Linked DNA regions of Actinoalloteichus fjordicus. The protein of the gene in region 2 interacts with the protein of the main gene of each other region in a pairwise test. Links are inferred from orthologs where the notes say so. Each region holds a gene or a part of one and is shown on either strand. Other genes may lie near its edges.

Region 1 (3,240 bases), 2.6 Mb from region 2 along the record:
GACCGCCGACGGCGGTGCCGCAGATCTCCCGTGCCGTGCGGACAGCGCTCGCACCGGCGACCGGTGCCGTCTCGGCTCGGCCAGCGGCCTGCGGTTACCGTGGCGTCCGTGTCCGACACGTCTGATCGCCCGGTCGTCCCCCGCCTGGCACTGGGGCTGGCCGCCCTCGGCCGTCCCGCCTACATCAACCTCGGCCGAGAGCGGGAGCTGCCTGCGGAGCGCACCGTCGCGGCGATGCGTGCGGCGACCTGGGCGACGCTGGACGTCGCCTATGCGCAGGGCGTCCGCTGGGTCGACGCCGCCCGGTCCTACGGTCGCTCCGAGGAGTTCCTCGCGGACTGGCTCGACGACCGGGGGCACACCGACGTCATGGTGTCGAGCAAGTGGGGCTACGCCTACGTCGCCGACTGGCGGGCCGATGCTCCCGTGCACGAGGTCAAGGAGCACTCCTCGGCCCGACTGCGAACCCAGTGGGCGCAGAGCCGGGATCTCCTCGGCGACCGGATCGACCTCTACCAGGTGCACTCGCTGACCTGGGACAGTCCGCTGTTCGACGACGCCGACCTGCTCGCCGAACTCGCCGACATCGCGGGCGAGGGAGTCCGGCTCGGCTTCTCCACCTCCGGACCCCGCCAGGCCGACACGGTGCGCAGGGCCTCGGCGTTGGAGGTCGACGGACGGCGGCTGTTCCAGACGGTGCAGTCGACGTGGAATCCCCTGGAGCCCTCAGTGGGCGGCGCACTCGCCGAGGCGCACGCAGCAGGCTTCCACGTCCTGGTGAAGGAGGCGCTGGCCAACGGCAGGCTGGTGGTGCGTCCGCCCGAGGTGCTCGCCGAGATCGCCCGTAGGCACGAGGTCGGTCCGGACGCGGTCGCGCTGGCGGCGGCGTTGTCTCGACCGTGGGTGGACACCGTGCTGCTGGGACCCGCCGGACCCGCACAGTTTCGCGCCAACCTCGCCGTCGACGGCCTGCGCCTCGATGCGGCCGAACTCGACGCGCTGCTCGGCCTCGCCGTCCCCGCCGACCGGTACTGGAACGAGCGTGCCGAGCTGTCCTGGACCTGACCCGTCCCTGGACCTGACTCGTCTCCTCGGGTCCGGTGACGGCCGCGGTCCTCGATCCGAGGCCCGAGTCCGCACCGCCGAGGACACCGACGGCTTCCCGAATCGCGGCGCCGAACGGCAGGCGACGCCCCGCCCGAGGCGACCGTGATGCCCGTCCGGGACTGCGATGTCCGCCGAACGGGTGAGACTGTCGAACAGGTGACCGGCCGGGGAGAGTGGTCCGTCGCTCGACGATCGGTCGAGCGCTGATCAGTCGAACTCGCCCGCGTCGAGCAGGGTCAGCCACCGCCGAGCCAGCTCGCGGCCGTCCGGGACCATCGGCCAGGCCGGGTCCGCGACCTTGGCGCGCAACGCCGCCAGGTCCAGCCAGCCGCCCTCGGCGATCTCCGTGAGCTGATGCCGGATCGGGCCGTCCCAGCGCACCTCGAATGCGGTGGTGAAGAGCCGCACCGTGTCGGACTCGTACCGGCCGTCGAACAGTCGGACCAGCGGTGTTCCGCTCACGCCGAGTTCTTCGGCCAGCTCACGCCGTGCGCACTGGCCCATCTCCTCGTCCGCCCCCAGCACCCCGCCCGCCCAACAGTCGTACCTGCCGGGGAACACGTCCTTGGTCTCGGTCCGCCGATGCACGTAGACCCGCCTGCCATTACCCGATCGGACGAGAACCGAACTCGCGGCGTGCCACAGCGAGCGCGCTCGCATGTCTGCGCGGGTGGTGGCTCCGATCCGGCTGCCGGTCGCGTCGAACACGGCGACCAGCTCGTCTGGAGTGCCCATCGAGTGATCCTCTCACCACTGACCGTCAGACCCCCTGAACCCGTAGGCTGACGACCATGCGGCGGATCATGGGCACCGAGGTGGAATACGGCATCGCAGTGCCGGGGGACAGCACCGCCAATCCGGTGCTCACCTCGACGCAGGTGGTGCTGGCCTATGCGGCCTCGGCGGACATCCCTCGGTCGCGGCGGGCCCGGTGGGACTACGAGGTCGAGTCCCCGCTGCGCGACGCGCGCGGCTTCGATCTGGGCGCGGGTCACTTCCCGTCCGCCGATCCCGACTCCGACGATCTCGGTGCCGCCAACGTCATCCTCACCAACGGCGCCCGGCTCTACGTCGACCATGCGCACCCGGAGTACTCGGCACCCGAGGTCACCAACCCTCGCGACGCGGTCATCTGGGACAAGGCGGGCGAGCGGATCATGGAGGCGGCGGCGATGCGGGCCGCCACCGTGCCCGGCCAGCCCCGGCTCCAGCTCTACAAGAACAACATCGACAACAAGGGTGCCTCCTACGGCACGCACGAGAACTATCTGATGGCACGCAGCACCCCGTTCACCGCCGTCGTCGCAGGTCTGACGCCCTTCTTCGCCTCCAGGCAGGTGATCTGCGGCTCCGGGCGGGTCGGCCTCGGCGCATCCGGCGACGGCGCGGGCTTCCAGCTCTCACAGCGCGCCGACTACATCGAGGTCGAGGTCGGCCTCGAGACCACTCTCAAGCGGGGCATCATCAACACCCGTGACGAGCCGCACGCCGACGCCGACAAGTACCGCAGGCTGCACGTCATCATCGGTGACGCGAACCTGGCCGAGACCTCGACCTATCTCAAGCTGGGCACGACGGCGCTGGTCCTGGACATGATCGAGTCCGGCCACCGGTTCGACGACCTCCGGCTCGCCGATCCCGTCCACGCCGTCCACGCCATCAGCCACGACCCCGGCCTGCGGGCCACCGTCTCGTTGGCGGACGGCCGCCGCTTCACCGGCCTCGACCTGCAGTGGGCCTATCACGAGCGGGCCGAGCGCTTCGCCGAGGCGGGTGGCGTGGAACCGCCGGGGCGGGACGTGCTGGCCGCCTGGGGCGAGATCCTCTCCGCCCTCGGTCGTGACCCGATGGAGTGCGCCGATCGGCTCGACTGGCCTGCCAAGCTCCGGCTGCTCGAGGGCTACCGCAGCCGGGACGGCCTCGGCTGGGCCTCGCCCCGGCTGCACCTGGTGGACCTCCAGTACTCCGACGTCCGGCTCGACAAGGGCCTCTACAACCGCCTGGTCGCGCGCGGCTCGATGCGCAGGCTCGTCGCGGAGGAAGAGGTCCTGGCTGCGGTGACCGCCCCGCCGGAGGACACCAGGGCCTATTTCCGGGGCCGCTGCCTGGAGCGTTACCCCTCGGCGGTCTCGG
Region 2 (3,302 bases):
CCAGGGGCGCCAGCCCGCCGGTCGCGAGCACGGTGATCGGTCCTCGCTCCGTCGCGGCCAACTCGGCGCTGATGCGCCGCACCAGCCCGTCGACCTGCCCGGCGAAGCCGTAGAGGATGCCCGCCTGCAGACATTCGACGGTGTTCTTGCCGATCACGTGGCGCGGACGGATCAGCTCGACCTTGCGCAGTTGGGCCGCCCGCGACGCGAGCGCGTCCACCGAGATCTCGATGCCGGGGGCGAACACGCCGCCGAGGAACTCGCCCCTGGCCGAGATCACGTCGATGTTGGTGGAGGTGCCAAAGTCGACGACCACGCAGGCGGTGCCGAAGAGGTGATGGGCGGCCAGCGTGTTGACGACCCGGTCGCCGCCGACCTCCTTGGGGTTGTCCACCAGCAGCGGGACCCCGGTGCGCACCCCCGGCTGCACGATCAGCGTCGGCACGTCGGCGTAGTAGCGGGCGAGCATCACGCGCAGCTCACGCAGCACGGCGGGGACCGTGGACAGGGCGGAGATGCCGGTGATCTCCTCGGCATGATCGCCGAGCAGTCCCCGCATCGTCAGCGCGATCTCGTCGGCCGTGGCCCTGGCGTCGGTGCGCATCCGCCAGTCCCGGATGAGCCGCGCGTCCGCACCCTCGCCCTCGTACAGGCCGAGCACGATGTTGGTGTTCCCGACGTCGATGGCGAACAGCACCGGAGGTCCTTCCCTTCGTGCGCGCGCTGGCCTCGTGGCCGGGTCAGCGTTCGGACTGCAGCAGAGCGTCCAGCCGGGCCGCGTCGTCGGTCTCCGCGCCTGCCGCTCGGTCCTCGGCGGCCTGGGCAGGCCTGCCCGTGCCGGTCGCGGGCCCCGTGACCGGCGGGCCCGCGGTCACCGCCCCCGACTTCAGCCCGGAGTCCGCCGGGACTCCCGCCGGGTCGTCGTCTCGGGTGACCACCTTGTTGTGCGAGTCGACGAAGACCACCGAGGGCCGGTGCTCGCGGATCTCGGCCGCGTCCATCAGCCCGTAGGCGATGAGGATCACCAGGTCGCCGGGGTGTACCAGGTGGGCGGCGGCGCCGTTGATCCCTAACACCCCGGTGCCTCGCTCGCCGGGGATGACGTAGGTCTCCAGCCGGGCGCCGTTGGTGACGTCCACGATGGCCACCTGCTCCCCCGCCAGGAGGTCGGCGGCGTCCATCAGGTCTTCGTCCACGGTGACCGAGCCGACGTAATGCAGATCCGCCTGAGTGACGGTGGCGCGATGGATCTTCGACTTGAGCATCGTCCGCAACATCTGCTCTCCCCTCTGCCGCGCCCGAGGAGGGCGCGGTGGCCGATGGACTCTCAGCTGCCCGCGTGGGCAGGCTCCGTCTCGTCCGGGGCTCGCCCCGCCTCGGTATCGATGGCTCGGCCCGCCGAGGTATCCGGCTCGCCGAGCCGGACTGCGGTGTTGTCGATCAGTCGAACACCGCCGATCCGCCCCGCGACCAACAGTCGTGCCTCGCCTCGCTCCGGGGCGGCATTCAGTTCAACGTCGCGCAGCTCGAGGTAGTCCAGGTCGAGAGCAGGCTCACTGGCCAGCACGGACCGGGCGGCGGCCAGCACCGCGTCGGCGCCTGCCGTGCCCGCGTGCACCGCGGCGGCCAGGGCTGCCGAGATGACGACGGCGGCGGCGCGCTCGTCGGAGTCCAGGTAGGCGTTCCGCGAGGACAGCGCCAGGCCGTCATGCTCACGGATGGTCGGGATGCCCACGATCGAGGCGTCGAAGTTCAACTCTCGCCCCATGCGCCGCAGCAGCACGAGCTGCTGATAGTCCTTCTCACCGAAGAAGGCGTAATCCGGCCGGACGATGTTGAGCAGCTTCGCGACCACGGTCAGCACCCCGTCGAAGTGGCCGGGTCGGCTCGCGCCCTCCAGCTCCGAGCCCAACGCGCCCGGCGTCACCGCGACGGAGGCGCCCGAGCCGTACATCTGTTCGACGGTGGGGGCGAAGACCAGCGCGACCTGCTCGTCCCGGCAGACCGCGACGTCGACGTCCAGGTCGCGCGGATAGCGGGTGAAGTCCTCTCCCGCGCCGAACTGGCGCGGGTTGACGAAGATCGAGACGACCACGACGGTGTTGGGAATGCGACGGGCCCGCCGAATCAGCTCGCGATGCCCGCGATGCAGTGCGCCCATCGTCGGGACCAGGACGATCTTGCGTCCGGTGGCCCGCAAGGCCCGCGTCACCCTGGCGAGCTGCGCGGGGTCGTCGTGCACCGTGGTGCCGTCCGGCTGGAAGAGCGCGGCAGCGGCCGGGGCGTCGGTCATCGGTTCTCCTCATCGAGCAGGTCGGCGACCTCGGCGGCGGCGGTCTCGGGGAGCACTCCGGCCGCCCGCGCCCGTTCGGCCGTGCGGGCGGCGAGCACGCGGTAACTCGGCACCACCTCAGGCGCGACCTCGCCGAGGACGTCGAGGTGGGCGCGCAGCGTGCTCAGGTCGCCCCTGGCCACCGGCCCGGTGAGTGCCCGGTCGCCGTGGCGGAGTGCGTTGTCCAGTGCCGCGCTGCACAAGGGCCCCAGCAGTCGTTCCGGCTGAGCGACCCCGGCCGCCGAGAGGAGGCTGACGCATTCGGTGATCAACGTGATCAGATGGTTCGCCCCGTGCGCGAGGGCCGCGTGATACAGCGGTCGGGCCGCCTCCGGGATGAACACCGGGTCCGCACCGATCTCCACCACCAGCGCCTCGCCGACGCTCCAGCCCGGATCGGTGGGCGAGTCTCGCTCACCCGATGCGGTGATCCCGATGCAGCAGGCCGCCAGTCGCGCCAGGTCCTCGCTGCGTCCGGTGAAGGTCATCACCGGGTGCAGGGCCAACGGCAGCGCGCCGATCCTCGCGACCTCCGCCAACACCGCCACCCCGTGGGCGCCCGAGGTGTGCGCGACGATCTGGCCCGCCCGCAGCGATCCGGTGGCGATCAGGCCGCTGACCAGGCCGGGCAGCACGTCGTCCGGGACCGCGAGCAGTACGAGGTCCGCCATGGCGACCACTTCGTCCGGAGGAAGCACCGGAACGCCGGGCAGCAGTTCCTCGGCGCGTCGCAGCGAGTCACGGGAGACGGCCGACGTGGCGACCACGACGTGGCCTGCGCGGGCCAGCGAGGCGCCCAGCACCGCGCCCACCCGGCCTGCGGAGACGACTCCGACGGCCAGCCTGGCAGGCCGCACCTGCGTGGTGTCGATCATGTGGGTGGAAACTCCATTCCTGCCGTTCCGGTCCCGCCGTTCGTCCTGCGGGTACCGGACGGCGGCGAGCGTAGCGGGCGGAGGACTCGCTCGCC

What was found.
Region 1: the proteins of panC (region 2) and UA74_RS12970 interact in binary tests that used the Escherichia coli proteins (3 or more experiments, as listed by UniProt). The link is inferred for Actinoalloteichus fjordicus from one-to-one orthologs.

What each region holds. Positions count from the first base shown.
Region 1 is NZ_CP016076.1:2,905,680-2,908,919, forward strand. The notes cover bases 79-3,005. They hold UA74_RS12970 (NUDIX hydrolase), read right to left. Parts: upstream 1,843-3,005; coding sequence 1,315-1,842; downstream 79-1,314. Other genes in these bases: UA74_RS12965 (aldo/keto reductase), read left to right, coding at 109-1,065; dop (depupylase/deamidase Dop), read left to right, coding at 1,899-3,005. In the rest of the region: more of dop, read left to right, coding at 3,006-3,240.
Region 2 is NZ_CP016076.1:353,336-356,637, reverse strand. What follows is about bases 311-3,299. They hold panC (pantoate--beta-alanine ligase), read right to left. Parts: upstream 2,294-3,299; coding sequence 1,328-2,293; downstream 311-1,327. Other genes in these bases: UA74_RS01560 (Rossmann-like and DUF2520 domain-containing protein), read right to left, coding at 2,290-3,207; panD (aspartate 1-decarboxylase), read right to left, coding at 741-1,277; UA74_RS01575 (type III pantothenate kinase), read right to left, coding at 311-697. In the rest of the region: more of UA74_RS01575, read right to left, coding at 1-310. UniProt on the Escherichia coli protein: Catalyzes the condensation of pantoate with beta-alanine in an ATP-dependent reaction via a pantoyl-adenylate intermediate.